3 regions of the Streptomyces sp. NBC_00122 genome follow, and region 1 is predicted to be linked to each of the others. Evidence: riboswitches for the same ligand, from Rfam matches in the RefSeq annotation. Region 1 holds a riboswitch; each other region holds the start of a gene.
What was found. A riboswitch is a leader RNA that binds a small molecule or an ion and turns the genes downstream of it on or off. The one in region 1 is predicted to bind cobalamin.
Positions count from the first base shown of each region.

Region 2: another riboswitch for cobalamin. It lies ahead of OG737_RS27745 (acyl-CoA thioesterase); the one in region 1 lies ahead of OG737_RS21490 (energy-coupling factor ABC transporter permease).
Region 3: another riboswitch for cobalamin. It lies ahead of OG737_RS20440 (ribonucleoside-diphosphate reductase subunit alpha); the one in region 1 lies ahead of OG737_RS21490 (energy-coupling factor ABC transporter permease).

Region 1 covers NZ_CP108191.1:4,496,407-4,506,229, forward strand. The annotation lists gene OG737_RS21455 (cytochrome P450) at 1-573, opposite strand, end outside; gene OG737_RS21460 (tRNA-dependent cyclodipeptide synthase) at 554-1,330, opposite strand; gene OG737_RS21465 (EF-hand domain-containing protein) at 1,585-1,797, shown strand; gene OG737_RS21470 (PadR family transcriptional regulator) at 1,871-2,428, opposite strand; gene OG737_RS21475 (ATP-binding cassette domain-containing protein) at 2,438-3,289, opposite strand; gene cbiQ (cobalt ECF transporter T component CbiQ) at 3,286-4,035, opposite strand; gene OG737_RS21485 (energy-coupling factor ABC transporter substrate-binding protein) at 4,039-4,380, opposite strand; gene OG737_RS21490 (energy-coupling factor ABC transporter permease) at 4,380-5,075, opposite strand; cobalamin riboswitch at 5,105-5,323, opposite strand; gene OG737_RS21495 (flavodoxin family protein) at 5,491-6,207, shown strand; gene OG737_RS21500 (hypothetical protein) at 6,267-6,404, opposite strand; gene OG737_RS21505 (hypothetical protein) at 6,394-7,200, shown strand; gene OG737_RS21510 (DUF2252 domain-containing protein) at 7,215-8,555, opposite strand; gene OG737_RS21515 (amphi-Trp domain-containing protein) at 8,619-8,867, opposite strand; gene OG737_RS21520 (diacylglycerol/lipid kinase family protein) at 8,937-9,823, opposite strand, start outside.
Region 2 covers NZ_CP108191.1:6,055,946-6,065,768, reverse strand. The annotation lists gene OG737_RS27760 (TRAFAC clade GTPase domain-containing protein) at 1-1,193, shown strand, start outside; gene OG737_RS27755 (hypothetical protein) at 1,287-1,478, shown strand; gene OG737_RS27750 (aminoglycoside phosphotransferase family protein) at 1,543-2,451, opposite strand; cobalamin riboswitch at 2,715-2,874, shown strand; gene OG737_RS27745 (acyl-CoA thioesterase) at 3,025-3,453, shown strand; gene OG737_RS27740 (MFS transporter) at 3,514-4,812, opposite strand; gene OG737_RS27735 (TetR/AcrR family transcriptional regulator) at 4,936-5,508, shown strand; gene OG737_RS27730 (MBL fold metallo-hydrolase) at 5,632-6,567, opposite strand; gene OG737_RS27725 (hypothetical protein) at 6,726-6,935, shown strand; partial or broken gene OG737_RS27720 (amidase) at 6,922-7,677, shown strand; partial or broken gene OG737_RS27715 (alpha/beta hydrolase) at 7,683-7,904, shown strand; gene OG737_RS27710 (MBL fold metallo-hydrolase) at 8,020-8,985, opposite strand; gene OG737_RS27705 (hypothetical protein) at 9,161-9,823, opposite strand, start outside.
Region 3 covers NZ_CP108191.1:4,267,895-4,277,717, forward strand. The annotation lists gene OG737_RS20425 (helix-turn-helix domain-containing protein) at 1-942, opposite strand, end outside; gene OG737_RS20430 (hypothetical protein) at 1,025-1,249, shown strand; gene OG737_RS20435 (ribonucleotide-diphosphate reductase subunit beta) at 1,328-2,344, opposite strand; gene OG737_RS20440 (ribonucleoside-diphosphate reductase subunit alpha) at 2,344-4,743, opposite strand; cobalamin riboswitch at 4,885-5,016, opposite strand; gene OG737_RS20445 (GNAT family N-acetyltransferase) at 5,061-5,558, opposite strand; gene OG737_RS20450 (YbdD/YjiX family protein) at 5,627-5,845, opposite strand; gene OG737_RS20455 (carbon starvation CstA family protein) at 5,842-8,064, opposite strand; gene OG737_RS20460 (GntR family transcriptional regulator) at 8,169-8,933, opposite strand; gene OG737_RS20465 (extracellular solute-binding protein) at 9,226-9,823, shown strand, end outside.

The DNA of each region.
Region 1 (9,823 bases):
GTTGAGGGCCGAGTCGGCGAACGGCTCGCGCGCGGTCATGAACGCGACGTCCAGCCCCGACATCAGCCGCCGCCAGTCCTCGAAGGGGACCCCGAGGACGGCGCAGTGCAGTGCCGCCGAGAAGGGGTCGGCGAACCCCGCCCGGAGATCGGCCGGACCGCCCTCGGCGACCAGCTGGTCGATCAGCTCGCCCGCCTTGGCGCGCAGCCAGTCCTGGAGCCCCTTCTGGCGCGGGTTGAGCGCCTTCATGACGGCGTTGCGCAGGCCCGCGCTGTTGATGTTGCCCATGTTGTTGACGACCTCGGGCGGGATCGTCAGCGCGTACTGGCGCGGGACTCCGGCGTTCGCCGTGTCCTTGAGGCTGAACCGCTCGTCCTCCAGCACCTGCTTGGCGAGGGCGTAGCTGCTCACCAGCCAGGCCGGGTCCCCGGTGAGGGTGCGCACCTTCGCCACCGGGGCCTTCTCGCGGAGCCACGTGCACTCCTCCGGGAGCACGTCACCGCGCCGCGAGAGCGGGAAGTCGAGGAGCGGCTGCTCCTGGGTCTCCGGGCCCTCAAGCTGCTCGACGCTCATTGACGTTCCTTTCGGTTGGTGCGTGGTTCGTGTCGCCCGCGGGCGTGTGTTCGCCGGCGGTCCGCGCCGCCTCGGGCCGGACGACGGCGTACGCCTGGTTGCGGGTGGCGCGCAGGCCCCCGCCGCGCGCGAAGAGGAGGTCCGTCAGCGGCATCTTGACGTGGTACGCCGCCACCGAGGACGGCACGTCGAGAATGCTCGGGGTGTCCACGAAGAACGGCAGCTCGGCCGCCATGTAATCGAAACAGACCTGCAACTGCCCGTCCGTGATGGATTCACCTTCCGGCAACTTGGAGCCGACAAAGTGCAAGGCCATCTTCTCGCAGCCCTTGCGGAATTCGTCGTCGGTCTCCAGGAAATGCAGCACACGTCGGTGCAGTAGCTGGTAGACGGGGTTGTCCCGGAACTCCGAAAGCGCCCTCACGCGGATTTCTCCCTGGGGCGGCCCCGATTCCTCCACGCCCTTCAGGATTCGCCGCCGGACTGCCTTTATCTCCTTCGTGGCGCGCTTCTCCGCGTGCTCCTGGGTGTAGCCGAAGGCGGCGAACATCCGGTCCACGTGGAGGTCTGCGTAGACGAAGTCGACCTGCGCGAAGCGGGTCGTGGCCCACTCGGCAAGGCGGGTGATGCGCTCGGAGCTGAAGTAGCTGTTTCCGGGACTCACCCCGATGAGCACATGGTCGCCGTCTTCCCAGATATGGCGGCAGGTACGTGTGAAGGGCAGAACTTCGAATGATGCGTCGGCTGTGATCGTCACCTGTGTGATCGCCCTTGTTGCCGCTTGTCCCTGGGAGCCCTGTGCTCCTGGTGTGGCGGCAATGTCGGTACGTTATGCCGTGGTCCCGGAGCGTGACAAGTCCGCGTGGCGTTTATTGGCCGGAATTATCGCTTCCGGTTTACGGGCGGGTAATTGAATATGTATCTGCCGCCCGAACGGGACCCGGAGCGGAGGCCGGCTCCGCGGGCCGCTACCCTGAGCCGGTCAACAAGCACCGAGAAAGGGTGGACCCAGTGGCGGACATCGAGAGCGCACGGGCGACGTTCAACAAGTTCGACGTGAACGGTGACGGCTTCGTCACGGCCGACGAGTACAGCGCGGCCATGAAGGCGATGGGCGACGCGTACGTCACCGGCGCGGTCGCGGACGCCGTGCTTGCCGCCAAGGACACCAACGGCGACGGCCTGCTGAGCTTCGACGAGTTCTGGGCCGCCCTGAACAAGTAGGCCTCCGCGAAGCGGGTCCCCGCGCAGCAGGCCTCCGCGCCGCCCCCGCCCCGCTTGCCGGGCGGGGGCGCGGTCATGCCCTGCCGCCGCCCGGGGGCGTCATGTCCTCGACCTCGGTGAGGGCCTCCTGGAGCCAGTGCAGCCAGAACGTCTCCAGGGCGATCCCGCCGTGCAGGACGAGCCGGCGCAGCCGGTCCTCCACGGCGTCCCGCTCCGGCGGGAAGTCCTTCTCCTCGATGGCCTGGTACTGGGCCAGCTGCCGCTGGTGCAGCTCCAGGTGGCGCCGCAGCTCCAGGCCGAGCCCCTGCGGCCCGACCACCCCCGCCGCGCGGATGCGCAGCAGCAGGGGATCGCGCATCGGCTTCGGGTCCTGGCTCTCGCCGACCCACCGCGCGAGCTCCGCGCCGCCCGCGGGCAGGACCTCGTACTCCTTCTTCTGCCCCCGCACGGGAACCTCGCTCGGCAGCTCCCGGATCAGCCCGGACTCCTCCAGCCTGCCGAGCTCGCGGTAGATCTGCTGGTGCGTCGCCGACCAGAAGAACCCGATCGACTTGTCGAACCGCCGGGTCAGCTCCAGCCCGGACGAGGGCTTCTCGAGCAGGGCGGTGAGGATGGCGTGCGGCAGCGACATGACGCCATCCTAGGTTTGCGGCCGCTCCGGCCGGTCTGCGGACGGCAAGGCGGACAGCGCGCCAGGGGTACGGGGGCCCGGGACGCCTGCGGGCAGCAGGCCGTGGGCGCGCAGGAAGGCCGTCACCGCCGGGGACCAGGCCTGGCGCAGGCCCGCCTCGGCGAGCAGGGCAGGATCCGAGAGCAGCGCCTGGGCCGCGCCCACCCGGATGCCCGACGGGGTCAGGACCGCGGCGTCGTCGGCCCACCGTACGGCCAGGTCCACGTCGTGGGTGGCCATCACCACCGTGGTTCCCGAGGCGCGCAGCCCCGCCAGGACGTCCAGCAGCCGCTCCTGGCCGTCCGGGTCGAGCCCGGCGGTCGGCTCGTCCAGGATCAGCACCCGCGGAGCCATCGCCACCGCGCCCGCGATCGCCGCGCGCTTGCGCTGCCCGTACGAGAGGAGGTGGGTCGGCCGGTCCCGCAGCGCCGTGATGTCCAGTGCGGCGAGCGCGGAGTCGACCCGCTCGCGGACCTCCGCCACCGGCAGGCCCAGGTTCATCGGGCCGAAGGAGACGTCCTGTTCCACCGACGCCGCGAACAGCTGGTCGTCCGGGTCCTGCACGACCAGCTGGACCGCCGTCCGCAGCCGGGTCAGGCCGGCGCGGTCGTACGAGACCGTCGCCCCCTCCAGGCGCAGCTCGCCCGGCCCCGGCCGCAGGCCGCCGCTCAGCAGCCGCATCAGCGTGGTCTTGCCGCTGCCGTTGCGGCCCAGCAGGACCAGCGCCCGGCCCTCGGCGATCTCGAAGTCGACTCCGCGCAGCACGGCGGGCCCGTCCTCGTACGCGTAGCCCGCGCCCACCAGTTCCACCAACGGCCTCACAGGTACAACTCCTTCAGTACGAGCGTCACGGCGGTCAGACCGGTCAGCAGTGCGGCGCAGGCGGCCAGGAACCGCCAGGACAGCGTCGCCTCGGGGACGAGCACGCGCAGCGCGCCGTCGTAGCCGCGCCCGGCCAGGCCCGACTGGAGCCGCGCCGCGCGGTCGAAGGCCCGTACGAACGAGGTCGCGGCGAGACCGCCCACCGAACGCCATGCCGCCGCCCGGCCGGTGGTGCCGAGCCGGGCCGCCTGGGCCTGCCGGATCCGGGCGAGGGAGTCGAGCAGCAGGAACCCGATCCGGTACATGACCAGGGCCACGTCCACCACGGGAGCCGGCACCCCCGCCCGGACCAGCCGCGGCAGCACGTCCGAGACCGGGGTGGTGAACGCGAACAGCAGCACACCGAGCGAGGCCGCCGAGGTGCGCAGCAGCAGCTCCGCGGCGTGCCGGGGGCCGTCCGGGGCCAGCGAGACGATCCCGCCGGGCCCGCCGACGGCGAACAGCAGCGGCAGCGCCCCCGTGAAGCAGAAGCCGAGCGGGATCCGGAAGGCCCGCCACAGCTGCCGCCCGGCCACCCCGGCGGGGCCGAGGAGCACGGCGAGGGTGGCCGCGGCGACCAGCGGACCGCCTGGCCACGGGGGCAGGCACACCGCGGTGACGGTCAGTCCGATCCCCAGCAGGGCCTTCTCCAGCGGGTGGCGGTGGCGCCAGCGGCTGCTGTGCGCCGCCGCGTCGATCGGCAGCACCGGCTACGACTCCGTGGCGGACGTGGACGCGGCCGCGGCGGCCGCCGCCTCCGCTCCCTGGCGGCGGCCCTTGCGGACGCCGAAGTAGTACGCGAGCACGCCCGCCCCCAGCGCCGCCTGGAGGGCGAACAGCGCCGACTCGATGTCCGCGGACGGGGGTTCGTACAGCGGCGAGAACCAGGGCTCGTAGTCCGGCTCCAGCTCGGTGATGGCCGCCTCCGCCTGCGCGTCGGCGCCGCTGAACGGCTCCTCCTTGCCCTCGCCCAGGCCGAGCACGAGCGGGAGCACGGCCAGCGCCGCCACCAGGAGCAGCAGCAGGGTGTTGATCTTCGCGTTCCTGGTCATCAGGCCGACGCCTCCTGCTTCGTCCCGGATCCGGTGAGCTTGGCGACGCCGAGCCGGACCAGGTCCGACTTGCTGGACTGCATCAGCAGCCGCATCACGAGCACCGTCAGCAGCCCCTCGCTGACCGCGAGCGGGATCTGGGTGAGCGCGAAGATGCCGGCGAACTTCTCCAGCGCGCCCAGGAATCCGGTGCCCGGGTCGGGGAAGGCCAGCGCCAGCTGGACGGAGGTCACGCAGTAGGTGACCAGGTCGGCGAAGAAGGCGCCGAAGAACACGGTCACCATCAGCGGCAGGCCGGACTTCCGCAGCAGCCGGTAGACGCCGTAGCCCGCCCAGGGTCCGGCGATCGCCATCGAGAACACGTTGGCGCCGAGGGTGGTGAGCCCGCCGTGCGCCAGCAGCAGCGCCTGGAAGAGCAGGGTGATCGTGCCGAGCACCGCCATGATCGGCGGCCGGAAGAGGATGGCCCCGAGCCCGGTACCAGTGGGGTGGGAGCAACTGCCCGTCACGGAAGGGATCTTCAGGGCGGACAGGACGAACGTGAATGCTCCGGATGCTCCGAGCAGCAGCGTGCTCTCCGGATTGGCCTTCACCTCGCGGGTGAGGGCGCGTACTCCGTGTACGACAAAGGGAGCGGACGCGGCGCCCCAGGCGACCGCGTGCAACGGGGGCAGAAACCCCTCGGCTATATGCATGAGTGGGGAAGACCTCTCCAGCACCTCGTGGATGGACAGCGCGCCCCGGCCGGTCTCCTGGCTCACGGGTACTGATGCCCGGACTCCGCCTTCCCGGGGCCGTGCGGTCTCCCGCGCGGGCCCAGTGGCTTCCGTAGGAATGGAGCCGGACTTCCCGATCACAGTGGCGAGGGCCGCACCGGTTTCGCACCGGTTTCCCGAACACCAAGGCCCATTGACCCTAGTCGGCCGCGCGGAGAGGTGACAAACCGCTCCGAACACCACCAGGCGGTGCCCGGAGTACGGCAGGTGGCCCAGCCCGTCGGGCGCACGGGGGAGCGGCCTGGTGAAGTGGAGGGCGCAGTGCGGTACACGTTCCCCCACCAGGGCGGTACGCGAGCCCGGCTCGCTCCTGCCGCGTGAAGGAGACAGGACGATGGCGGAGGCGGGAGAGAGGTACGGGGACCTGCGGGCCCTGGTGATCAACTGCACGCTCAAGCGGTCGCCGGAGCGCAGCCACACCGAGGGCCTGATCGACCTCAGCCGCGGCATCATGGAACGCCAGGGCGTGCAGGTCGAGGTCGTGCGGGCGGTGGACCTCGACATCGCCACGGGTGTGTGGCCGGACATGACCGACCACGGCTGGGAGACGGACGAGTGGCCGGTCGTCTACAGCAAGGTGATGGGCGCCGACATGCTGACGCTGGCCGGGCCGGTGTGGCTGGGTGACAACTCCTCGGTCATGAAGCAGGTGATCGAACGTCTCTACGCCTGTTCGTCGATCCTGAACGAGGCCGGCCAGTACGCCTACTACGGCCGCGTGGGCGGATGTCTGATCACGGGCAACGAGGACGGTGCGAAGCACTGCGCGATGAACGTGCTGTACAGCCTGCAGCACCTGGGGTACGTGATCCCGCCGCAGGCGGACGCGGGCTGGGTGGGGGAGGCCGGCCCCGGTCCCTCGTACCTCGACCCGGGTTCGGGCGGCCCGGAGAACGACTTCACCAACCGCAACACCACCTTCATGACCTGGAACATGCTCCACATGGCGAGGATGCTGAAGGACGCCGGCGGCATCCCCGCCCACGGCAATCAGCGGTCGGAGTGGGACGCGGGGTGCCGCTTCGACTTCGAGAACCCCGAGCACAGGTGAGGGACGCTCCGGCAGGCACCCGGGCACGGACCTCCGCGATCCACGGAGGGGAGGGCGGCTCAGATCGACCGCGAGCGATTCTTGAGAACGCTGACGTTCTGGCTGCGTCCGGCATTCGCGCTCCGCGTGGTGAACCGATTCCAGAGAATCGCGGGGTTCGACCGCTCGATGGCGCTGGCTTCCAGCATGCTGACCACGATGGTCTCCCTCGCGATCCTCTGCGGCGCCGTTCTGGCCGGCATCGGTGACAAGGACGTCGCCGACCGGATCATCGAACGGTACGGCCTCACGGGGGCCGGAGCCGACGCGGTGCGGAAGCTCTTCTCCTCGGCGGCCGACACGAGCCTCGGCGTCCTCGGGGCCCTGTTCCTGCTGATCTCCACGCTGAGCTTCGCGCGGGCGGTGCAGCGGTTGTTCGAGCAGACGTGGGAGCTGCGGCCATTGAGCGTGCGCAACACGGTGAACGACGCGAAGTGGGCCCTCGTCTTCGTGCTCTACGTGCCGGCGAGCGGCTGGCTCGTCGCCGTCACCGGCCGCGGACACCTCACGCTGGCGGTGAGCCTGGCCGAGGCGTCGCTGACCGGGATCTTCCTTATCTGGGGCGGCTGGATCCTCTCGGCGAAAAGGATCGCCTGGCGTGATCTCCTGCCGTTCGGAGTCATCGCGTCCGTCGCGACGGCGGTCTATTTCGTGGCCGCGGAGCTCTATCTGCCGCGCCTGTTCAACTCCTACGCCGACCGCTACGGCGCGGTGGGCGTGGTCTTCGCGATGCTCTCGTCGTTCTTCGCCGTCGTGCTGGTCGTGGTGGGGTCGGCGGCGCTCGGCCGGGAGGTGCACGACGAACTCGGCCGGATCCGCCAGGGCGAGCGGCCGCCCGATGACGAGGTCCGCCGCGAATGGGACAACGTGGTCGGCCAGATGAGAGAGCGGTGGCACACCACCCGGGGGAAGATCACTCGTTTCCGGCCGGCCCGGAAGCCGAAACGGCCCTGAGCGGGTGTTCCCGTTCAGACGTCGGGGGTGGCGATGATGTGGCCGGCGGAGACGGCAGCGGTGAGCGCGGCGTGGTCGGAGACGGTCTGGTCGGCGTAGGCGAGTGCGAAGTCGGCGACGGCCCGGTCGAAGGCGTCGCCGTTGCCGAGGTAGCCGGCGATGGCGATGCGGTCGCCGGTACGGGCGTGGGCGCGGGCCAGGGCGATCCCGCACAGTCCGGCGTAGTCGCGGAGCGCGGACGGGGTCATGGTCTCGACCACCGCCGATCCCTTCATGTCGCGCAGCTGGCGGCAGTAGAAGTGGCGCCCCTCCGGTCCGGTCGTCCAGCCGAGGAAGATGTCGCTGGTGGCCTGCATCAGCCGCTGCCCCGCGACCACCCGGTGGCCGTGATGGTCATGACTGCCGGCCGGCAGGTGTGCCTCCAGCACCGACGGCACGGCCTCCTTGATCTGGAGGAAGAGCGGGTCCTGCTCGTCGCGGCCGGTCAGCAGGGCGATGTAGCAGCGCGTGCCCACGCTTCCCACGCCGACGACCTTCCGGGCCGCGTCGACGAACCGGTAGCGGTCCAGCAGGAGGCGGCGCTCCTCGGGGAGGGTGCTGCGGTACTCCCTGAAGATCTTGTCGACGGCCTGTGTCGCGCGCCGGCCGGCGTTCTCCAGCAGAGGGGGGTCGTCGATGATGCGTCGGCGTCCGTCCCGGATCTCGGTGAGCTTGTCGAGCGCCTGCAGGCTGGTGCGTCCGCGGGCGCGCTCCAGGTTCGCCTCGGCCCGTCCCCGCTGCTTGCGCTGGCGGATCAGGGGGAGTACCTCGTAGGGGTCGATCCGCTGGTACCAGACGGCGAGCTCGCCCTGCCCGGCCAGCTGCCGCATGGCGCGCCGGTAGGTCTCGGCAGCGGAGAGAGCGGCCTGCCACGCGCGTGCGTCACCTTGCCCCCGGTCGCGGGCGGCCACGGCGACGCTGGCGGCGAGCCGCTTGACGTCCCATTCGAACGGGCCGGGCAGGGTCTCGTCGAAGTCGTTGAGGTCGAACAGCAGGGCCCGTTCGGGTGAGGCGAAGACGCCGAAGTTCATCAGGTGCGCGTCACCGCAGAGCTGGACGGTCAGACCGGTGTTCGGTACGGCGGCCAGGTCCGCGGTCATGACGGCGGCCGCGCCGCGCAGGAAGGTGAACGGGGAGACCGCCATCCGTCCGTAGCGGATCGGCAGCAGCTCGGCCACCCGGTCGGCAGCCTGCCGCTGCAGCACCCACAGGGGATCGGGACGGTCCTCGGCAGGGGTCCACCGGCCGTGCGAGGCCCGGCTGACCTGCTTGCGGACCGCGCGCCCGATCCGGGCCCGGTCGGCTGGACTGGTCATGGTCTGCTCCTTGTCGCTCCGCACCCTGACCGAACGGCGGGGACGGCGGATCGCGGGCGAGGCCTATTCCTTCGTCGCGGCTGCCTGCAGGGTCGGCCACTTGAATTCGATCTCCAGCTCGATCTCCCCGTCGCCGACCTCGACCTCGATTTCGGTGCGGAGTTCGTCGGGGATCCGCAGGGTCAGCGTTCCGGGCCCGAGATCCAGTTCGGCCGTGCCGCCGCGCCTGAGGGCGTCCGCGAGCGCGGAGAGCTGATCGGCGGCCTCAAGGCGTGTCAGCGAACTCTTCTGCTCGAATTCGAGGTCCTTCACGGCTGTCTCCAACCTGGGGGGAACGACAGACATGGCTAATTGTGGCGGTATGTCTCATAGAGGGCATCTTCATGTCGGGCGGGCGAAGGCCAGCGCGACGACTTCGCGCCAGTCGGGGGGCGGGGCGGGCGTGCGGGACCCGGGCCGGTCCTTGGGTACCAGAACGCGCAAGGCGCCCGGACGGATGGTGCAGGTGACGGGGGCGGGCAGGGTGAGGGCTTCGCCGTCCACGGCGACCGCGATGCGGTCGCCGTCCGAGGTGACGACGATCCTGCGGGAGGTCAGTACGTGCAGACCTGCCGCACGGGCCCCTCTGACGGCGACGTCCGCCGCCTGGGCCGCATTGCCCACCCGGATCCCGACGACGCCCAGCGACCCCTGGTCGAGCCGGGGCCTGCGGCCGCCCGCGGACGTGGGATCGGGGGTGGAGTACGGGTTGTTGCTGACCAGGAGGGCCTGCTGGGACTCCAGCTTCGTGTCGTCCGTCTGCGCGTCGAGCGGGCGGCCGGAGTATCCGAGCAGGAGGTCCGGCAGCGCGTCCAGGATCGAGCCCGCCTTGGCGTCGCGGTATTCCGGGCGCTGCACGACCTGTGCGTAGACGCCGAACGAGGCCGTGTTGACGAAGGCGCGGCCGCCCACGACGCCCAGGTCGATCCGGAGTTCCTCCCCGTCGGTCAGCGCGTCCAGGCACCGGGACGGGTCCTCCCGGTCCAGGCCGAGGTCCATGGCGAAGTGGTTCCTGGTGCCCGCGGAGATCGCCAGGAACGGCAGGCCGTGCTCGGCGGCCACCTCGGCCACCCGGGCCTGGGTGCCGTCGCCGCCGGCCACCCCCAGCAGGTCCGCGCCCTCGGCGACCGCCCGGCGGGCGATCGTCGCGAGGTCCGCCTCGCCCTCGCCGCCCAGCAGCACGACCCGGGCGCCCAGCGCCTCGGCCCTCTCGACCAGCCCGAAGCGGC
Region 2 (9,823 bases), 1.6 Mb from region 1:
ACCGGGCCTTCACGATCCCGTACGGCCTGACTCTGTACCTGGGACTCTGCGCGGGCGCGGCCTTGGCCGTTCCGCTGCTCGGCCTGCTGTTCGCCCTGCACGCGCTCGTCCTGGCGCTGCTGACGGGCGGTGCCCGGCTCCTCGCCGGCACCCTGAGGGCCGTCGACCGGGCAGTGCTGTGGATGAAGCGGCTGCGCACCGGAATGCTCTGCCCGCACTGCTTCGAGCGAGTGCCCTACCCGTCGTACGACTGCCCCAGCCCCACCTGCCGGCGTCGGCACGCCGACATCCGCCCGGGGACGTACGGGATCTTCCGGCGCCGCTGCGAGTGCGGACAGCGCATGCCGACGCTGCTGATGCTGATGGGCCGGAACTCGCGGCTCCAGGCGTACTGCGTCCACCCGCACTGCGGGAAGCCGATGAACACGGACGCCGGCCACATGCCCGAGGTGGTGATACCGCTGATCGGCGGACAGGCGGCGGGCAAGACCCAGCTGATGGCGGCCATGCTGCTGTCCCTGGAGCACGCCGCGGCGAACGGCGGTCCGGCGATCACCCTCGCCGACGAGGAGTCGGACACCAACTACCAGGTGCTGCGCGAAGTACTGCGGATGCGGGGGCACACCCGCGCCACCCAGAAGACCCTGCCCCGCGCACACTCCTTCGTCCTCGGCGGCGGCCGGTCCCAGCGGCTGATCCACCTCTTCGACACGGCCGGCGAGCGGTTCGTCGACCGCGAGGACACCGACGCGCTGCGCTACGCACGGGCCGCGCGCACCTTCGTCTTCGTGCTGGACCCGATGGCGGTGAAGGCGTTCTGGACCACCATGGAGCCGCCGCCCGGCCCGCTGCTGGACCGCACCCTCGGCTCCACGGTCGATCCGGAGGAGGTCTTCGCCCGCTCGGTCCAGGCCGTGGCCGCGATGGGCGCCCCACTGCAGCGCTCGCGCCTCGCGGTCGCCATCAGCAAGACGGACCTGCTCGCCGAGCACGGCCTGGTACCGGCCGGCCTCGAAGACAGTACCGGCGCCCGGACCTGGCTCCGTGAGGCGCTCGGCCTGCACAGCCTCGTACAGGCCATGGAACTCAACTTCCGGGAGGTCCACTTCTTCCGCACGGCCGCGGTGGCGAACGAGGAGGCCGGGGTGGACGGAAGCGTCGCGGGGTTCGTCGAGTGGTGCCTGCGGAGCTGAACCGCACGGCTGCCCCCGCCGTGGCCCGGACCGCCCAAGGCGTGGGAACCGAAACGTGGTGCCGGTGGCCTCCCCTTCGATTGAATGGATGCCGTGACACATGCCTTGCGTTTCACCGAGAAGGACCTGCGCCGACTGGCGGGGGCGCGTTCCTTCGAGCGGGGGCTCGGCTATCTCTCCGCCGTCTCCCGGCTGGAGATCGGGGACGAAGCGATCACCGCCACCGTCGACGGAAACGACACCAAGCGGAAGCTGATGGCCGTTCTCGACCAGCACGGGCTCTGAACGTCCCACCCACTGTCACTGAACCTGCGCCGTACGGCGCTTCCTCCTGGGTCGGGGAGGCCGCTCAACGCGTGGCGGCGTCGGCGAGGATCGCCTGGAGGCGTGCTCGGCATTCGGCGACGAAGGCGGGGAAGGTGTCCCAGTAGTAGGAGATCCCGCTGACGCCCACCGCGACCGCCCAGGCGCGGGCGCGGGTCCAGGTCGAATCGTCGAGGTTCAAGGTGTCCCAGTAGGCCTGTCGGGCTTGTGGCGGCAGGTCCCAGACCGTGGAGTGCTCAGCGTCGGGAAATCCGACCGAGAGTCCTCCGAAGTCGATGACCGAGTGGAGCTTGCCGTCCCGGACCAGGAGGTTGGTCGGCTTGAGGTCTCCGTGGAGCCACACGTGAGGTCCGGAGGGCTCGGGCAGTGCGAGCGCGGCTCGCCACAGCTGTTCCAGAGTGTCGACGTCGAGCTCAGAACCCACGGTGGTCCGGCAATCGTCGAGACATCCACTGATCCACTGGTCGCACGGCCCCAGGCTGCCTCCGCGGTACCAGCTGAGGCCATCTGCGCGGGTCGCTCCCATGAGGTCGATGGCGTGGAGCTCCCTCACGACCGCCGCCAGGTCGGCTCCGAAGGCGGCCCAGTCCCGGACGGTGTCCGGGCCGGCTTCGTCACCGTCGATCCAGCGATAGACCGACCAGACGACCGGGAAGGCGTCGGTGGGTGTCCCGGCGTGGACGGGCTCGGGAACCGGACACGGGAGGAGGGGCGCCAGGCGGGGCAGCCATTCCTGCTCCTTCCGCACGGACTGTCCGTTGTCGGCGGTTCGCGGAAGTCGCACGAGCAGGTCATCGCCCAGCCGGTACATGGTGTTGTCCGTGCCTGCGCCTGCGGGCGACAACGGCAGGGCGGCCCACTCCGGGCGCTGCGCCTTCAGCAGTGACCGGACCAGCGTTTCGTCGACGGGGATCTCATTCTCGTGAAGCGTCACGCCGGAAGTCTCGCCGCTGGAGGGCACGGGAAGCCAGTGACTTTCCATCACCCCTGGTCCTGGTCCCGGCCCTGGCGGTCGGCCGGGCCGTCCTACGGTCCTACGGCAGGCCGAATCCGTACCGCGGCAACGGTCGGCCGCCGAGCAGCCGGAGCCGGCCGGGTGAGGCGGGGGTCACGCACGAGCGGCACCCGCGCCCGCGGGACAGCCCTTAGGCTGGCCCGGCAGCTGGTTCGCCCCGTCAGCCAGGCGGGATGCGTCGCAAGAGGGAACCCGGTGGGAATCCGGGACTGCCCCGCAGCGGTGAGCGGGAACGACCGCCGTCATACGCACTGGGTCCGGGACGGACCTGGGAAGCAACGGCCAGTAGGTGCCTCCGTACGCGCCATGCGTACGCCGGCCCGCCCGCGAGTCCGAAGACCTGCCGCTGCCCGTGCGCGAAAGACGCGTACGGAGATCTCGGTGGCCTCGAGGGCGGGCCGGCGGCAGCGGGCGCATGCGTGCCCGCCGCTCCTTCGCGCCTGCGGCCGGTCCACCGGGACCGCCCCCGCACGACTCGCGAAGGAGAGCTCCGTGACCGCGGACATCACCGCAGGCGCCAGGGCCCACAAGGCGCCGGCCGACTCCCGTGTGACCCTCGCCCACATCATGAGCGAGCACGACACCAACCTCTACGGGACCATTCATGGCGGCGTCGTCATGAAGCTCATCGACGACGCGGCCGCGGCGTCGGCGGGCCGCCATGCCGACGGCCCCGCCGTCACGGTCTCCGTGGACCGCATGACCTTCCACTCCCCAGCCCGTGCCGGGGACCTGCTGACCGTCCACGCCACGCTCGAACGAGCTGGCCGGACCTCCATGACCGTCTCCGTCCGGGTCACCGCGGAACGCTGGAACATCACCACCACTCCCGCCACCGAGGTCGCCACCGCCGTCCTGACCTTCGTCGCCATCGACGCCGACGGACGGCCGCGGCAGGTCCCGGGCCTGCTGGAGGAGTAGCGGGGGGGCGGGGCGGGGACCCCCGACCCACGACCCGCTCGTCCGGTGGCTCCGGGCCTCTCACCCTCGTGTACTACCGCGGTCACTCCGTGCCCAGGCCACACGGCCTCGTCCGACCGTGACATCGGCCGGTGGTCCCGCGGGGACCTCCGGGGCGGCGACCACGCTCCGGGGGAACCCGGGTCCGGGATGAGGGAGCGCGGCGGCAACGAGGGTGAGCAGCGCGGCCGTGGCGAGCAGGGCGACGAGGACGGCGTACAGATGGGCCGCTGTCCGCAGGCCGTACACCTCCGTCAGGAGGCCTGCGGCCACGGCCGGCAGGCTCATCGCCACGTAGGAGAGCACGTAGTACGCGGCCAGCGTCGTGCTCCGGTCGGGCTGCGGGACCGGGGCGAGGACCATGCGCAGCGAGCCCTGTGACACCGCGCCGAAGGCGACACCGGCCAGGAGGGCCGCGGCGAAGACGGCAGGCAGGCTCACCAGGTGGATGGCGGCCAGGGACAGGGCCACGGCAACGGGAACCGCCGAGCAGCCCAGGAGCGTGGCGGTCACGGGGCGTAGGCCGCGGGTGGCCCGGACCGTGAGCGCCGCCGACAGGCTCAGGGTGAAGAAGACCATGCCTCCGGCCGCCTGCGGAGCGTCGGGGGCCACGAGGCGGACGAAGGCCGGGCCGAGGGAGGAGTAGAAGCCTCCGAGCGCCCATACGGCGATGACTCCCCCGCCGCTGATCACAAGGGGCCCGCGGGCGGCCGGGGAGACGGCGAGGCGCGGACGCAAGGAGCGCCACGCCCCGGTGTGGGGACGGGCGGTCTCGGGGGAAAGGGAGACGGCGGCTGCCTGCCCGAGGAATACGAGCATCAACGCGAGGTACACGGTCACGGTCGGCCCGGGTACGTAGCGGATGAGCACGGTGGATGTCAGGACGCCGACGGCCATCCCTGCCGCCGGCGCGATGCTGTTGGTGAGGGCGGACCGGCCGGGGTGCCCCGGCTCGTCGAGATCGACCAGGGCGGCCCCCGCCGCGCTGGTGGCCGCGCCGGTGGCGAGTCCTTGCAGCACGCGCGCGGCGATGAGGGCTCCCATGCCGTCGGCGCTCGCGAACGCTGCCATCGAGGCCGCTTCCAGCGTGAGCGCGCACATGAGCACGGGACGCCGCCCTACGTGGTCGGACAGGGCCCCGGTGGTGAGCAGGGCCGCCAGCAGGGCGAGGGTGTACGCGCTGAAGACCACCGTCACGGACAGCGCGGACAGCTCCCACCGGTCCTGATACACGGGGTAGAGGGGAGTGGGCGCGCTGGAGGCGGCCAGCAGGGTGATCAGGATGGATGCGTCCAGCACGAAGGGCAGGCGCTTCACCATCAACAACTCCCGACTTAAAGCGGATGATTTGCTTTAAGCACGCTACTTCACCCTCGGGAGCTAAAGCAATCGGTTCGCTTTAAGTTGCCCCATGAAGCAAGGACTTTGCTTTAAGCTGCTCACATGAGTCGCAAACCCATGGTTCGCCCGGGCGGCCGCAGCGCCCGTGTCCAGGAAGCGGTCCATACCGCCGTGCGCGAACTCCAGGAGGAAGTGGGCCGCCCCGAGCTGACCGTTCCGCTCGTCGCGGCCCGCGCGGGCGTCACTCCGTCGACGATCTACCGGCGCTGGGGCGACCTGCAGGAGCTGCTGTCGGACGTCGCCGTGGAGCACCTGCGGCCGGACGCTCCGCCGCGGGACCACGGAGACCTGCCGACCGACCTGCGGAACTGGGCCGAGCAGTTCATCGAGGAGATGGCCTCTCCCATCGGCCGGGCCTACATTCGCGACGCCCTGCTCGGGGACCCCGGCGGTGACAACGCGGCGCGGTGCTCCGCGTACGCGGCCGAGCAGATCGACATCATGCTCACCCGGGCCGCGGAGCGCGGCGAGGACGCCCCCGACGTCGAGTCGGTCCTCGACCGGGTCGTGGCGCCCATGATGTACCGCATCCTCTTCCGTCCCGGCGACCTCACCGCCGCCTACGCGCGCCGGCTCGTGCAGGACGTCCTGAACGGCGGCGACACGTCCCGCTGACCGGGCGCGGCGGGTTCACGAGAGGCCGCCTCCAGCCGGTTCGCTCCGCCGCAGGATGCCACCGAGGCGGTCGACTCCACCCCGCGGTCCCGCGTCGGCCGCCGCGGCCCGATGCGCCGGCGGTCAGGCTCCGGCCACCGCGCCCCGGCCGGGCACGGGCTCGAGCCGGTAGGCGTCGCCCATGGTGACGACACGGCCGGCGGTCGGCGGAGGGAAGTGAGTGCCGAGGAGCAGGCCGTCGGTGTCGGCGAGCGAGGCGAGCAGCGAACGGCGGGTCGCCTCGGCCTGCTCGGGGTCGATGTCGACACAGCTGCCGATTCCCGGATGCGCCAGCTGTACGGGGTGATGGATGCAGTCCCCGGTGATCACCGCCGTGGCACCGGCACTGCTCACCTGGACGGCGACGTGGCCAGGAGTGTGCCCCGGGGCCGGCACCAGGCGCAGACCGGCGGCGATGTCGATGCCCTCGGACGGCACGTCGACCAGGTCGAGCAGACCCGCCTCCTCGACCGGATGCACGGAGTCGCGGAACATGGCGCGCCGCGCCTCCTCCATGTCGTACGCGGCCCAGAAGTCGTACTCCGCCTTCGCCGTGAGGTAGCGGGCGTTGGGGAACGTCGGCACCCAAGCACCTTCGGCTTCCCGCGTGTTCCAGCCGACGTGATCGGTGTGCAGATGGGTCAGCACCACCAGGTCGACGGACTCCGGAGCGAACCCCGCCGCCGCGAGGCGTGCGAGGTAGTCGGTGCGGAGGTCGTGCCATGCCGGGTTCGCGCGCGTCTTCCCGTTGCCGACTCCGGTGTCGACGAGTACGCGCAGTCCGTCCACGACCAGGGCGAAGCTGTGGCTGTCGATGCGCAGGATCCCGTCGCGATCCGCGAAGTCGGGCCGGAGCCAGCCCTGTTCGGCGACGACGTCGGCGGTGGCGGCCGGCAGGAGCCAGGGGCCGGTCTCCGGCGGCAGCGGGATCTCGTCGATGCGGTGGACGGTGACGTCACCGATCGCCCAGGACGGAGCGGCGGCGGGCGGGGCGGTTTCGGCGGGCGGAGCTGTGCGCACGAGAGATGTCTTCCTTCGTCTACGGAGGGCGGATCCACACTCAAAAGCGATTGGTTCGCTTTAAGTAACGTAGGCTCTGCCGTCAGCTAACGCAACCTGTTAGCTTTAGCGTGGCGGTGATCACTCGCCGCCCCTCAGCCCGATCAGGAAGGCCACACATGTCCGCCGCTGATCTCACGCCGCCGGAGGCGGCTCGCTGGGCCGCGCGATCCGGACTCCCGCTGGCGAACGAGCGCCACGCGGGAGTGGCGGCCACCGCCGACCACATCCATTCCGTCGTCTCCGTCCTGCGGGAACTGGACTTCGGGGACACACCGCCGGCCGCCGCGTACCGCGCGGGAGGGGAGCAGCACGATGCAGCCGTTTGAACTGACCGTGGCCGACGCCGCCGAGGCCATACGGACCCGGCGGCTGTCTCCGGTCGAGCTGGTGGACTCGGTACTGGAGCGCATCGAGCAGGTCCAACCGCGCCTGCGGGCCTACGCCGCGGTAACGGCGGATCACGCACGGCAGGCAGCGCGACGTGCGGCGGACGAGGCCGCCACCGACCGGATCAGAGGACCTCTGCACGGCATTCCCGCCGGGTTGAAGGACCTGATCGATGTGGCCGGGATGGCCACGTCCGCGAGCTCCCGGGTACGTGACGGCCACCGGGCGGTGGCCGACGCCACGGTCGCAGCGCAACTCTCCGCGGCCGGCACGGCTTTCGTCGGCAAGACCCACACGCACGAATTCGCCTACGGCCTGACCACACCTCAGACCGGCAACGCCTGGGACCGGGGGCGGGTCGCCGGTGGCTCCAGCGGCGGGTCGGCGGTCGCCGTGGCCGCCGGAGCCGCCACGTTCGCGCTGGGGACCGACACCGGGGGGTCGATCCGGGTACCCGCCGCACTGAACGGGGTCGTCGGCCTGAAGCCGACGTACGGACTGGTCCCCCGGTACGGCGTGACGTCCCTGTCCTGGTCGCTCGACCACGTCGGCCCCATCACCCGCACGGTGGAGGACGCCGCGCTGGTCCTGGCCTCCCTGGTCGGCCACGACCCGCGCGACCCGGCGTCCGTCCCGGCCCCGGCCGTGCTGCGCGCGGGACACGCGTACGAGCAGACCGGCACCTGATGGAGCACGACCGGGTGGACCGGGCGGCCGGCCATCAGCTGAAGATGCCCGTCACCGTGCTCCAGCAGGACTGGGGCGCTGCCCTCGGCTTCGACGCGGCCGCCCTGTGGCACACCTGGGCCGCCGACCTGCAGCACAGGACCGTCACGTGCGGCCACTTCATGGCCGAGGAGGCTCCCGCCGAGATCGCCGAGGCGCTCCGGGCCCTACTCGAACGCTGAACGCTGAACACTCGATCGCACGCGTTCCCGGGGGCGGCGTGGGCGAGAAGCCGAAGCCGCCCGAGACCCGCCCGCGCGACACCGCTACCCCCGTCGACGCGGACGCAGCGCCCGGTCACCGACCCGGCTGCTGGTGCTGTTCGGGCAGCCGGCTGTCCGGGTGCACCCACAGCAGCACGTTGCCGGGCCGCTCGTCGCCGAAGAAGGCGAGGACGTCCTGGTCCGAGTGGCGCAGGCTGAAGTGGGTGAGGACGAAGAGGGTGTGCGGGTGGGCCTCGACGACGGGCTTCAGCCGACTCCAGACGGTGTGTCCGACCCGGTCGGCCCGCTCGAGTTCGGCGTCGTCGAGATAGGTGCACTCGGTGATGAGCACCGGGTAGTCGAAGAGCCACGGATTGTCCGCGAACACGCTGACATGGGTGTCGCCGAGGAAGGCGAACAGCGGCCCCAGCACCTCGCGTTCGACCTCGATGCCGTCCTGGCGGCGCTGCGCCAGGATGCGGCCGAACTCCGCGCCCCGGCCCTGTTCGGCGAGGGACTGCCGCAATTCCTCGTACTCGGGCAGCAGTGCCTTGCGGCGTTCGGAGAACGCGTATCCCACGCACGGCACCTTGTGCGCGCACTCCACTACCCGCACGTGGTGCCCACGGCGTCCGAAAGTGAACTCGTCGCCGCCGCGCACCCCGTGCAGCCGGCATTTCGCGGCGAGGGCCGGATCGTAGGCGGCGCCGTGGTTCAGTTCGGCGGAGGCCCGCAGAAAGGTCTCCACGTACGGCACCGCCGCGGCGGGCAGGTGGATGTCGACACCGGCGGGCCTGGCGGCGAGGTAGTCGAGGTCCTTGGAATGGTCGTGGTGGGTGTGGGTGAGGAAGACGGTGTCCGTCTGACGGCCTTCCGCCAGTCCGGCGTCGAGCGCGCAGCGCAGTTCCGGTATGTGGAAGAACGTCTTGTCGTTGGCGCGCGAGTACCCGGTGAGGGTGAGCTCGGTGCCGGGTATGCGGCACGTCTTCCATTGTCGGAACGGGTGTCCCTGCTCAAGCCGTTCGGGGTGGGCGGGTATCCGCGAAGGGGCCTGTGTCATCGCTGCCTCCGTCGTACCGCCATGATCAGGTGAGGACCCGATCGTAGTGGGCAGTGCCCCGCGGCGGCCCACGGTTTTCCGGCCGCCGGGCACAGCCCGGCGGCCGCGTGCTGCCCCGGCCCCCTGCCCCCGCACGGGCGGGGTCAGGGGGCCGGGGTCACAGGCGAGTCGCTACTCAGCGTTCCTGGACGAAGGCACGGCCCGTGCGGGACTCGTCGGAGCAGGAACGCTTCTCCGCATCGGTCATCTTCCGGCTCTTCACCACCACCGCATTGCTCTTGCCGTCAGTGCCGTTCTTGGCCGGGCTGGTGATGGTGTCCTGGAAGAACCAGTAGTAGTGGCCCCACTTGGGGCTGTCGTAGTGGGTCTGCCAGGTGCCGGAGACCTTCTGCATCACCTGGGCGCGTGAGATCCAGCCCACCTCGCCGGGCTTCACCGTCATGTTGAGCGAGCTGCTCTCCGAGTGAGTGCTCGACCAACTGTGGCTGTAACTCGCCGTTATGCTGAGGTCCACGATGCCCGCGATCTTGCCTCCGGCGGTGACGGAGACGCCCAACGAGTCGGTGGATCCCACCGTGTCGTCCCACGTCATCGCCTGAGTGGCGTCGGACGTGCTGCAGTTGAACACCGAGTTCGACACCTGACGGAAGTCACCCAGGTACGCCTCGCCGAGCTGGGGCGAGTTGAACGTGCACTTGCCTTCGCCCGAGGCGCAGTCCGCCATGAGCAGCGGCCGGGTCGGCTGGTCGGCAGCGGACGCCGGAAGGGTGCTTGCCGCCGCGACTGCGCAGGCCGCCGCCGTCATTGTCAGCGCGCGGGCCGCGAAGCGCTTGACGCG
Region 3 (9,823 bases), 230 kb from region 1:
GGTGCGCCTGAAGGCGTTCGGCGTGGTGCCGAGCGTCCGCAGGAAGTGGTGGCGCAGGGCGGCCGCGTTGCCGAAGCCGCACCGGCCCGCGATCGCGTCGACGGTCTCGTCGGTGGACTCCAGCAACTCCTGGGCCAGCAGGACCCGCTGGCGGAGCACCCACTGGTACGGGGTGGTGCCGGTCTCCTGGAGGAAGCGGCGGGCGAAGGTGCGCGGCGACATGTGCGCGCGCTCCGCGAGCTGCTCGACGGTGATCTCGCCGTCCAGGTGGCGGGCCATCCACCCGATCACCTCGCCCAACGTGTCGCAGGCCGTGCGGGGGAGCGGGCGCCGGATGAACTGCGCCTGCCCGCCGTCCCGGTGCGGCGGTACGACCATCCGCCGCGCGATGGTGTTGGCCACCTCGGCGCCCTGCTCCTGCCGTACCACGTGCAGGCAGGCGTCGATGCCCGAGGCGGTGCCCGCCGAGGTGATCACCTGGCCCTCGTCCACGTACAGCACGTCGGGGTCGACCAGGGCTCGCGGGTAGCGGCGCGTCAGGGTCGGGGCGTGCATCCAGTGGGTGGTGCAGCGGCGGCCGTCGAGCAGGCCGGCCGCGCCCAGCATGAAGGCCCCGTTGCACACGCTCAGCACCCGTGCCCCCCGGTCCACGGCCCGGCGCAGGGCCGCCAGCAGCGGCTCGGGGTACTCGCGGGTCGCGGCCCGGCGGTCGGCCGGCACGCAGATCAGGTCCGCGCTCTCCAGTCGCTCCAGGCCGTACGGGACGACGATCTCGAAATGCCCGTCGCCGGTCGGGGAGCGCCGCTCCTGCGCCGCACATACGGCGAAGTCGTAGACCGGCAGTCCCATGTCGCTGCGGTCGATTCCGAAGACCTCGCAGAAGATCCCCAGCTCGAACGGGGCGACACCGTCGACGAGAGCCACGGCCACATTGGTCAGCATGGCCCCAGTGTGGCAGTAATTCGTTCTTTGATGACAGTCCTGCCACTCGTCGATCATGGCCGAACAGGCGGACAGTGGAGGTATGAGCACTTTCGTGAACTACCTCGCCGTTCTGGTCATCGCCGCCGTCCTGCTCGGGCCCAGCCTGTACGGGGCGCGCGGCGACCGGCGGATCGACCGGCAGCTGCGGGCCGCCGCGACCCGGCTGGTGTGGCTGCCCCGCCAGCGAGCGGGCGGTCTGCCGCCCACCCCGCGCCGGCGCGGCATCCGGTTCGTCACCTGGCGTCGGGGACGCATGGCCCACTGAGCCCCGGCCCCCGAACGCGAGGAGCCGGAACGCGGTCGTCCTTCGCGTTCCGGCTCCGTGCGCACATGCGCGGACGGGCTAGAAGTCCTCGTCCAGGTCGACCGTGCCCTCGACCGCGACCTGGTAGGCCGACGGACGGCGCTCGAAGAAGTTCGTCAGCTCCTGGACGCCCTGCAGCTCCATGAAGGAGAACGGGTTCTGCGAGCCGTACACCGGCGGGAAGCCGAGGCGGACCAGTCGCTGGTCCGCGACGCACTCCAGGTACTCGCGCATCGACTCGGTGTTCATGCCCGGCAGGCCGTCGCCGCACAGGTCGCGGCCGAACTGCAGCTCCGCCTCCACGGCCTCCTTCAGCATGTCGGTGACCTGCTGCTGGAGCGCGTCGTCGAAGAGCTCCGGCTCCTCCTTGCGGACCGTGTCCACGACCTCGAACGCGAAGTTCATGTGCATGGTCTCGTCGCGGAACACCCAGTTGGTGCCGGTGGCCAGGCCGTGCAGCAGACCGCGCGAGCGGAACCAGTAGACGTACGCGAAGGCGCCGTAGAAGAACAGGCCCTCGATGCACGCGGCGAAGCAGATCAGGTTCAGCAGGAAGCGGCGCCGGTCGGAAGCCGTCTCCAGCCGGTCGATCTTCTCGACCGAGTCCATCCACTTGAAGCAGAACTGCGCCTTCTCACGGATCGACGGGATCTCCTCGACCGCGTCGAAGGCGGCCGAGCGGTCGTCCGGGTCGGGCAGGTAGGTGTCGAGCAGCGTCAGGTAGAACTGGACGTGCACGGCCTCCTCGAACAGCTGGCGCGACAGGTACAGGCGCGCCTCCGGGGAGTTGATGTGCTTGTAGAGCGTCAGCACCAGGTTGTTGGAGACGATCGAGTCGCCCGTCGCGAAGAACGCGACCAGCCGGCCGATCATGTGCTGCTCGGAGGGCGTCAGCTTCGCCAGGTCGGCGACGTCCGAGTGGAGGTCGACCTCCTCGACGGTCCAGGTGTTCTTGATCGCGTCCCGGTAGCGCTCGTAGAAGTCCGGGTAGCGCATGGGGCGGAGCGTGAGCTCGAAGCCCGGGTCCAGGAGGTTCTTGTTGTCGGTGGAGCTCATTACTGGCAGGCCTCGCAGGACTCGGGGTTCTCAAGGGAGCAGGCCAGGGCATCGGCGTCGACGGCCTGCGGGAGCGGGGTGGCGGCGGCCGGGACGGCGGAGCCGGACGCGGCGCGGGCGATCTTCGTCGCCGGGCGGGAGCGCAGGTAGTACGTGGTCTTCAGCCCCTGCTTCCAGGCGTACGCGTACATCGAGCTGAGCTTGCCGATGGTGGGCGTCTCCAGGAACAGGTTCAGCGACTGCGACTGGTCGAGGAACGGCGTACGGGCCGCCGCCATGTCGATCAGACCGCGCTGCGGGATCTCCCACGCCGTGCGGTACAGCTCGCGCACCTCGGCCGGGATCCAGCCGAAGCCCTGCACCGAGCCGCTGGACTCGCGCAGCGCCTCGCGGGTCTGGGCGTCCCACACGCCGAGCTGCTTCAGCTCGTCCACCAGGTACGCGTTGACCTGGAGGAACTCGCCGCTCAGCGTCTCGCGCTTGAAGAGGTTGGAGACCTGCGGCTCGATGCACTCGTACACACCCGCGATCGAGGCGATCGTCGCCGTCGGGGCGATGGCCAGGAGCAGCGAGTTGCGCATGCCGCTCTCGGCGACACGGGCGCGCAGCGCGTCCCAGCGCTCCGGCCAGTTCAGCTCGACGTCGTAGTGGTCCGGGTGCAGGACGCCGCGGGCGGTGCGGGTCTTGTCCCAGGCGGGCAGCGGGCCGCTGCGCTCGGCGAGGTCGCAGGAGGCCTCGTACGCGGCCAGCATGATCCGCTCGGAGAGCTTGGTGGACAGGGCCTTCGCCTCGGGGGAGTCGAAGGGCATCCGCAGCTTGAAGAAGACGTCCTGGAGGCCCATCGCACCCAGACCGACCGGGCGCCAGCGGGCGTTGGAGCGGCCGGCCTGCTCGGTCGGGTAGAAGTTGATGTCCACCACGCGGTCGAGGAAGGTCACGGCGGTGCGGACGGTCTCGTCCAGCCGCTCCCAGTCGATGTCGGGACCGTTCGCCGTGTCGATGACGAACGCGCCCATGTTGACCGAGCCGAGGTTGCAGACGGCCGTCTCGCCGTCGTTGGTGACCTCGATGATCTCGGTGCACAGGTTCGAGGAGTGGACGACCGAGCCCGGCTCGGCGGTCTGGTTCGCCGTGCGGTTGGAGGCGTCCTTGAAGGTCATCCAGCCCTGGCCGGTCTGCGCGAGGGTGCGCATCATCCGGCCGTACAGGTCGCGGGCGGGCATGGTCTTGCGGGCCAGGCCCGACTCCTCGGCCTTGCGGTAGGCGGCGTCGAACTCGTCGCCCCACAGGTCCACCAGCTCGGGTACGTCGGCCGGGGAGAACAGCGACCAGTCGGCGTCGGCGTTCACGCGGCGCATGAACTCGTCCGGCACCCAGTGGGCGAGGTTCAGGTTGTGCGTACGGCGCTGGTCCTCACCGGTGTTGTCGCGGAGCTCCAGGAACTCCTCGATGTCCGCGTGCCAGGTCTCCAGGTAGACGGCGGCGGCGCCCTTGCGCCGGCCGCCCTGGTTCACGGCGGCGACGGAGGCGTCGAGGGTCTTCAGGAACGGCACGATGCCGTTGGAGTGGCCGTTGGTGCCGCGGATCAGCGAACCGCGGGCGCGGATGCGGGAGTACGACAGACCGATGCCGCCGGCGTGCTTGGAGAGGCGGGCGACCTGGTGGTAGCGGTCGTAGATCGAGTCGAGCTCGTCCAGCGGGGAGTCCAGCAGGTAGCAGGAGGACATCTGCGGGTGCCGGGTGCCGGAGTTGAAGAGCGTGGGGGAGGAGGGCAGGTAGTCGAGGCGGCTCATCAGCCGGTACAGCGAGGCCACTTCCTCGACGGCGCGCATGCTCTCGTCCTCCGCGAGGCCGCAGGCCACGCGCAGCATGAAGAACTGCGGGGTCTCCACGACCTGGCGGGTGATCGGGTGGCGCAGCAGGTAGCGGCTGTGCAGGGTGCGCAGGCCGAAGAAGCCGAAGCGGTCGTCGGCGCCCTCGATGAGGGCGTGCTCCACCAGCGCGTCCAGGCGGCTCGCGTGGATGCGTACGAAATCGGCCGTGCGGTCGGCGATGAGCCCCTCGCGGTGCCCGACCGCGACCGACTCGGAGAAGGAGGTGGCTCCCTGGCCGGCGGCCTCGTCACGGACGGCGAGCGTCAGCAGCCGTGCGGCGAGGCGGGAGTAGGCCGGGTCCTCGGAGATGAGCCCCGCGGCGGCCTCGGTGGCCAGGGCGCGCAGTTCGGCGTCGTCGGCGGCGGAGCTGCGGCCGCGCAGCGCGGCGGCGGCGACCCGGCCGGGGTCGGTGTCGGGGAGGTCCGCCGTCAGTTCGGTGAGGGTACGCAGCAGCGTGGCCCCCGGGCCCTCGGTGTTGTCGCCAGAAGTGGACTCGGCGCGCGGTGCGGAAGGCGCGATGGTCACGGCGGGAGCTCTCCCTCGCTCGGCCCGGACATCGGCGGGGCGGGGCGCGAGCGGGCGCATGCGGGCGTGGCGGAACGCGTAGACCGCATGGCGTCCACCGGCCCAACCGCGAGGCCCGGACGTATCGGCACCCGGTTCGGTCGAGCCGGGCGCGCTGTCGGCAGGTCCTCGGACTTGGCTATGCACCGATCGGTGCACTTCATACCGTTGCGGGACAGTTCCGGATTCGCACCGGATTCCCCTGCGGCGACAGCAGGCATGAGCATACATGTGGGGGCGGCCGGATGCGGCAGCCCCTACATGTTGTGTCGGCGTGGCTACAGCTTCAACCGATAAGTGTGCAACTTCAGGTCGTCGATGGGTGACCAGTCCCGCTCGGGAGTGCGTACGAAGCCCAGTCGCGCGTAGATCCGGTGGGCGCCGGCCATGGAGTGCTGGGTGGAGAGCACCAGCGCCGTCACGCCCTCGATGGCCCGGGCCCGTTCGACGCACGCCCGCACCAGGGCCTCGCCGGCACCCTGGCCGCGAGCGTCGTGGGCCACGGCGAGCATCCGGAACTCGGCCTCGTCCGGGCCGGCGATGTCGGCGAGCGGGCTGCCGGGCGGGGCGAAGGTCACTCCGCCCAGGACCCGTCCGTCCCGTTCGGCGACGAGGACCTCGGCCTCGGCGGCCCGGCCGGCCACGTCGCGCAGCACGTGCAGGTACTCGTCGTCCTCGCCGAAGTCCAGGTGTCCGTCGGCGAGGTAGGCCCGGGCGGTGATCTCGCCCAGTTCCGCGTGGTCGGCGGGCCGCACCGGCCTGATCGTGATGTCCATGCAATCGAGTCTGCCGGAGGCATGGCGAAGAGACCCACCCTTTTACGGCGGGGCCCTTCGGCTGCCCCTCAGCAGCAGCGGAAGCCCTCGCGGGGGTCCGCCTCGCGCGCGTCCGTGCGGGCCCGCTCGAACTGCCGGCGGGTCAGGACCCGCGCGTCCGGGTCGTGGGAGCGGGCGTGGGCCACGTACCGGTCGTACGCCGCCTCCCCCGAGAACTCCCGTACGTAGAACCGGGCCCGCGCCAGCACGCCGCGCAGGCTCGTACGGCCGCTCGTGGAGCCGCTCATGAGGACAGGGGCTCCTTGGCCCGGCCGCCGCCCGAGTCCAGGCCGGCCAGGGCCAGCTCCGCCCTCTCCTCGGCGGTCGGGATCAGCCCGGCCGGAGCGATGATCTTCGACTCGGTCCACGGGACCTCGGCGAGCTTCACGGACTCCGGGCTGCTGACGGCCTTGAAGCAGGTCCGGGCCGCGTCCGCCAGCACGATGATGATGAGGATCGCGAACAGGGCCGACAGGGCGCCGTCCACCGTGGCGTTGGTGACCACGGTGTGCATGTCGTCCATGTTCTTGGCGGGCGGCAGGACCTTGCCCGCGTCGATCCCGGCCTGGTACTTGTCGCGCTGCGCGAAGAAGCCGACCTTCACGTCGTCGGAGAAGATCTTCTGGTAGCTCGCGGTGAGCGTGACCGCCACGTCCCACGCCAGCGGAACACCCGTCACCCAGGCCCACTTCAGCCGGCCGGACTTGACCAGCAGGGTGGTGCAGACGGCCAGGGCGACCGCCGCGAGCAGCTGGTTCGCGATCCCGAACAGCGGGAAGAGCTGGTTGATGCCGCCCAGCGGGTCCTTGATGCCGACCCAGAGGAAGTAGCCCCAGCCGAGGACGACGATGGCGCTCGCCAGCCAGACGCCCGGCTTCCAGCTGACGTCCTTGAAGGGCTTGTGCACGTTGCCGAGGGTGTCCTGGAGCATGAACCGGCCGACGCGGGTGCCCGCGTCGAGCGTGGTCAGGATGAACAGCGCCTCGAACATGATGGCGAAGTGGTACCAGAAGGCCTTCATCCCGGCGCCGCCGAGGACGGCCGAGAAGATCTCCGACATTCCGAGTGCGAAGGTCGGCGCGCCGCCCGTACGGGAGAGCAGGGTGGCCTCCTCCACGTCCTTCGCGGCCTGGGCGAGTGCGTCCGGGGAGATGGCGAAGCCGAAGTTGGTCACCGCCGTCGAGGCGGTCTCGACCGTGGTGCCGATGACTCCGGCGGGGGAGTTCACGGCGAAGAACAGACCGGGCTCGATGATGCAGGCCGCGATGATCGCCATGACCGCGACGAACGACTCGGTGAGCATCGCGCCGTAGCCGATGACCCGGACCTGGGTCTCCTTCTGGATCATCTTCGGCGTGGTGCCCGAGGCGACCAGCGAGTGGAAGCCGGACAGGGCCCCGCACGCGATGGTGATGAAGACGAAGGGGAACATCGAGCCGGCGAAGACGGGGCCGTCGCCGCGGGCCGCGAAGTCGGTGACCGCGGGCATCTTCAGGGTCGGCATCGCGATCACCACGCCCACGGCGAGCAGCGCGATCGTGCCGATCTTCATGAAGGTGGACAGGTAGTCGCGGGGCGCGAGGAGCATCCACACCGGCAGCACCGACGCGACGAAGCCGTACACCACCATCCAGATGACCAGCGTCTCCTTCTCCAGCGTGAAGGTGGAGGCGAAGGAGGACTCGGCGACCCAGCCGCCCGCGACGATGGCGAGCAGCAGCAGCGCGACGCCGATGACGGAGATCTCGGTGACCCGGCCCGGGCGCAGCACGCGCAGGTAGAAGCCCATGAAGAGGGCGATGGGGATGGTCATGCCGATGGAGAAGACGCCCCACGGGGAGTGCGCCAGCGCGTTGACGATGACGAGTGCGAGCACCGCCAGCAGGATGATCATGATGGCGAACACGGCGACGAGGGCGGCGGCACCGCCCACGGGGCCGATCTCGTCCCGGGCCATCTGGCCGAGCGAGCGCCCGTCGCGCCGGGTGGAGAAGAACAGCGTGACCATGTCCTGGACGGCGCCCGCGAAGATGACGCCCGCGACGATCCAGATGGTGCCCGGCAGATAGCCCATCTGGGCGGCGAGCACGGGGCCGACGAGCGGGCCGGCGCCGGCGACGGCCGCGAAGTGGTGGCCGAAGAGCACCCGCCGGTCGGTGGGGTGGAAGTCGACACCGTTGTCGAGGCGTTCGGCGGGGGTGGCCCGCGTCTTGTCCACCTTCAGCACGCGGTGCGCGATGAACCGGGAGTAGAAGCGGTAGCCGATCGCGTACGAGCCCAGGGCGGCGGCGAGCAGCCAGGCGGCCGAGATCTCCTCGCCGCGCGAGAGCGCGAGCACGGCCCAGCCGAGGGCGCCGATGAGGCCGACGAGTACCCACACGGCGATGGACTTCGGTGAAGGCGAGCCCGGAGCGCCGCCCGGACTCGCCGCGGCCCGTTCTGTACCAGTAGCTTGCGGTTCCGCCATGGCTCTCGTCCCCTCGTCGATCACTGCCCAAGCGCAGGGAATCTACGGGGGATTGCCCGGAGAACGTAAGACCCCGTCCGTATTCCGGTATGTGGGACCGAGTGCTAGACGGCGGGTCGCTTGAGCCTGGCCACGAACTTGTAGCGGTCGCCCCGGTACACCGACCGCACCCATTCGACCGGCTCGCCGTCCGCGTCCAGGGAGTGACGGGAGAGCATCAGCATCGGCAGTCCGACGTCGGTGCCGAGCAGGCCCGCCTCGCGCGGGGTGGCCAGCGAGGTCTCGATCGTCTCCTCGGCCTCCGCGAGGTGGACGTCGTACACCTCGGCGAGAGCGGTGTAGAGGGAGGTGTACTTGGCGAGCGAGCGGCGCAGGGCGGGGAACCGCTTGGCCGACAGGTGGGTGGTCTCGATGGCCATCGGCTCACCGCTGGCCAGCCGCAGGCGCTCGATGCGCAGGACTCGTCCGCCGGTGTTGATCTTGAGCAGTCCGGCGAGGGTGTCGTCGGCGGTCACGTAGCCGATGTCGAGGAGCTGGGAGGTCGGTTCCAGTCCCTGGGCGCGCATGTCCTCCGTGTACGAGGTCAGTTGGAGGGCCTGCGAGACCTTGGGCTTGGCGACGAAGGTCCCCTTGCCCTGGATCCGTTCCAGCCGTCCCTCGACGACGAGCTCCTGGAGGGCCTGGCGGACGGTGGTCCGCGAGGTGTCGAACTCGGCCGCGAGCGTGCGCTCCGGCGGCACCGGCGTGCCGGGTGGCAGCGTTTCGGTCATGTCGAGCAAGTGCCGCTTGAGTCGGTAGTACTTGGGTACGCGCGCCGTGCGGGTGGCCGCCCCGCCTTCCGGCTCCGTGGTCGCCCCTTCGGTGGCCATCGCCGCCCGCCTTCCCGACTCCAGTTTCGCTGCCGTCACCGGCTCCTCCGATATGTGCGGTCACATCGTGACACGTGTGGGGGGACAGGCCTTCTCTCTCCCCAGGTGTCGGTCCGATAACGGACCGAGCACCCGCTCATTAGACCCTTGACACCCCTAAAGGTCTAGGCCAAGCTCCAGCTACTGGTCTACACCAATATGGATCAGATCCCGGCCCCACGGGCAGTACTTGGTACGTATGTCACCGCGGCGGGCGAGGGAAGTTGCAGGCAGCATCCCTGAGGAGGGTGGCGTGAAGCGCAAGCTCATCGCGGCGGTCAGTGTCGCGGGCATGATGGCCGGAGTCGCGGCGTGCGGCAACGGCGGCGACGACAAGGGCACGACCGACGCGGGTGGCGCCAAGGAGATCACCGTCTGGGTGATGGACGGCTCCGCGCCGAAGGCCTGGATCGACGAGGTCAACAAGGAGTTCTCGGCCAAGCACCCCGGTGTCACGGTAAAGGTCGAAGAGCAGCAGTGGAAGGGCATCCAGGAGAAGGTCACCACGGCCCTCTCCGAGAACACCCCGCCGGACGTCCTCGAACTCGGCAACACCCAGACCGCCGGCTACGCGGTCACCGGCGGCCTCGCCGACCTGACCAAGGACAAGGCCAAGCTCGGCGCCGACGCCTGGCAGAAGAGCATGCTCGCCTCGGCCGAGTACGAGGGCAAGCTCTACTCCGCTCCGTGGTACGCGGCCAACCGCGTCGTCGTGTACGACAAGAAGGCCTTCGCGAAGGCGGGCGTCACCCCGCCGACCACCCGTGACGAGTGGGTCGCCGGCCTCGAGAAGCTGAAGGCCGCGGACCCGTCCACGCAGCCGATCTACCTCCCCGGACAGAGCTGGTACG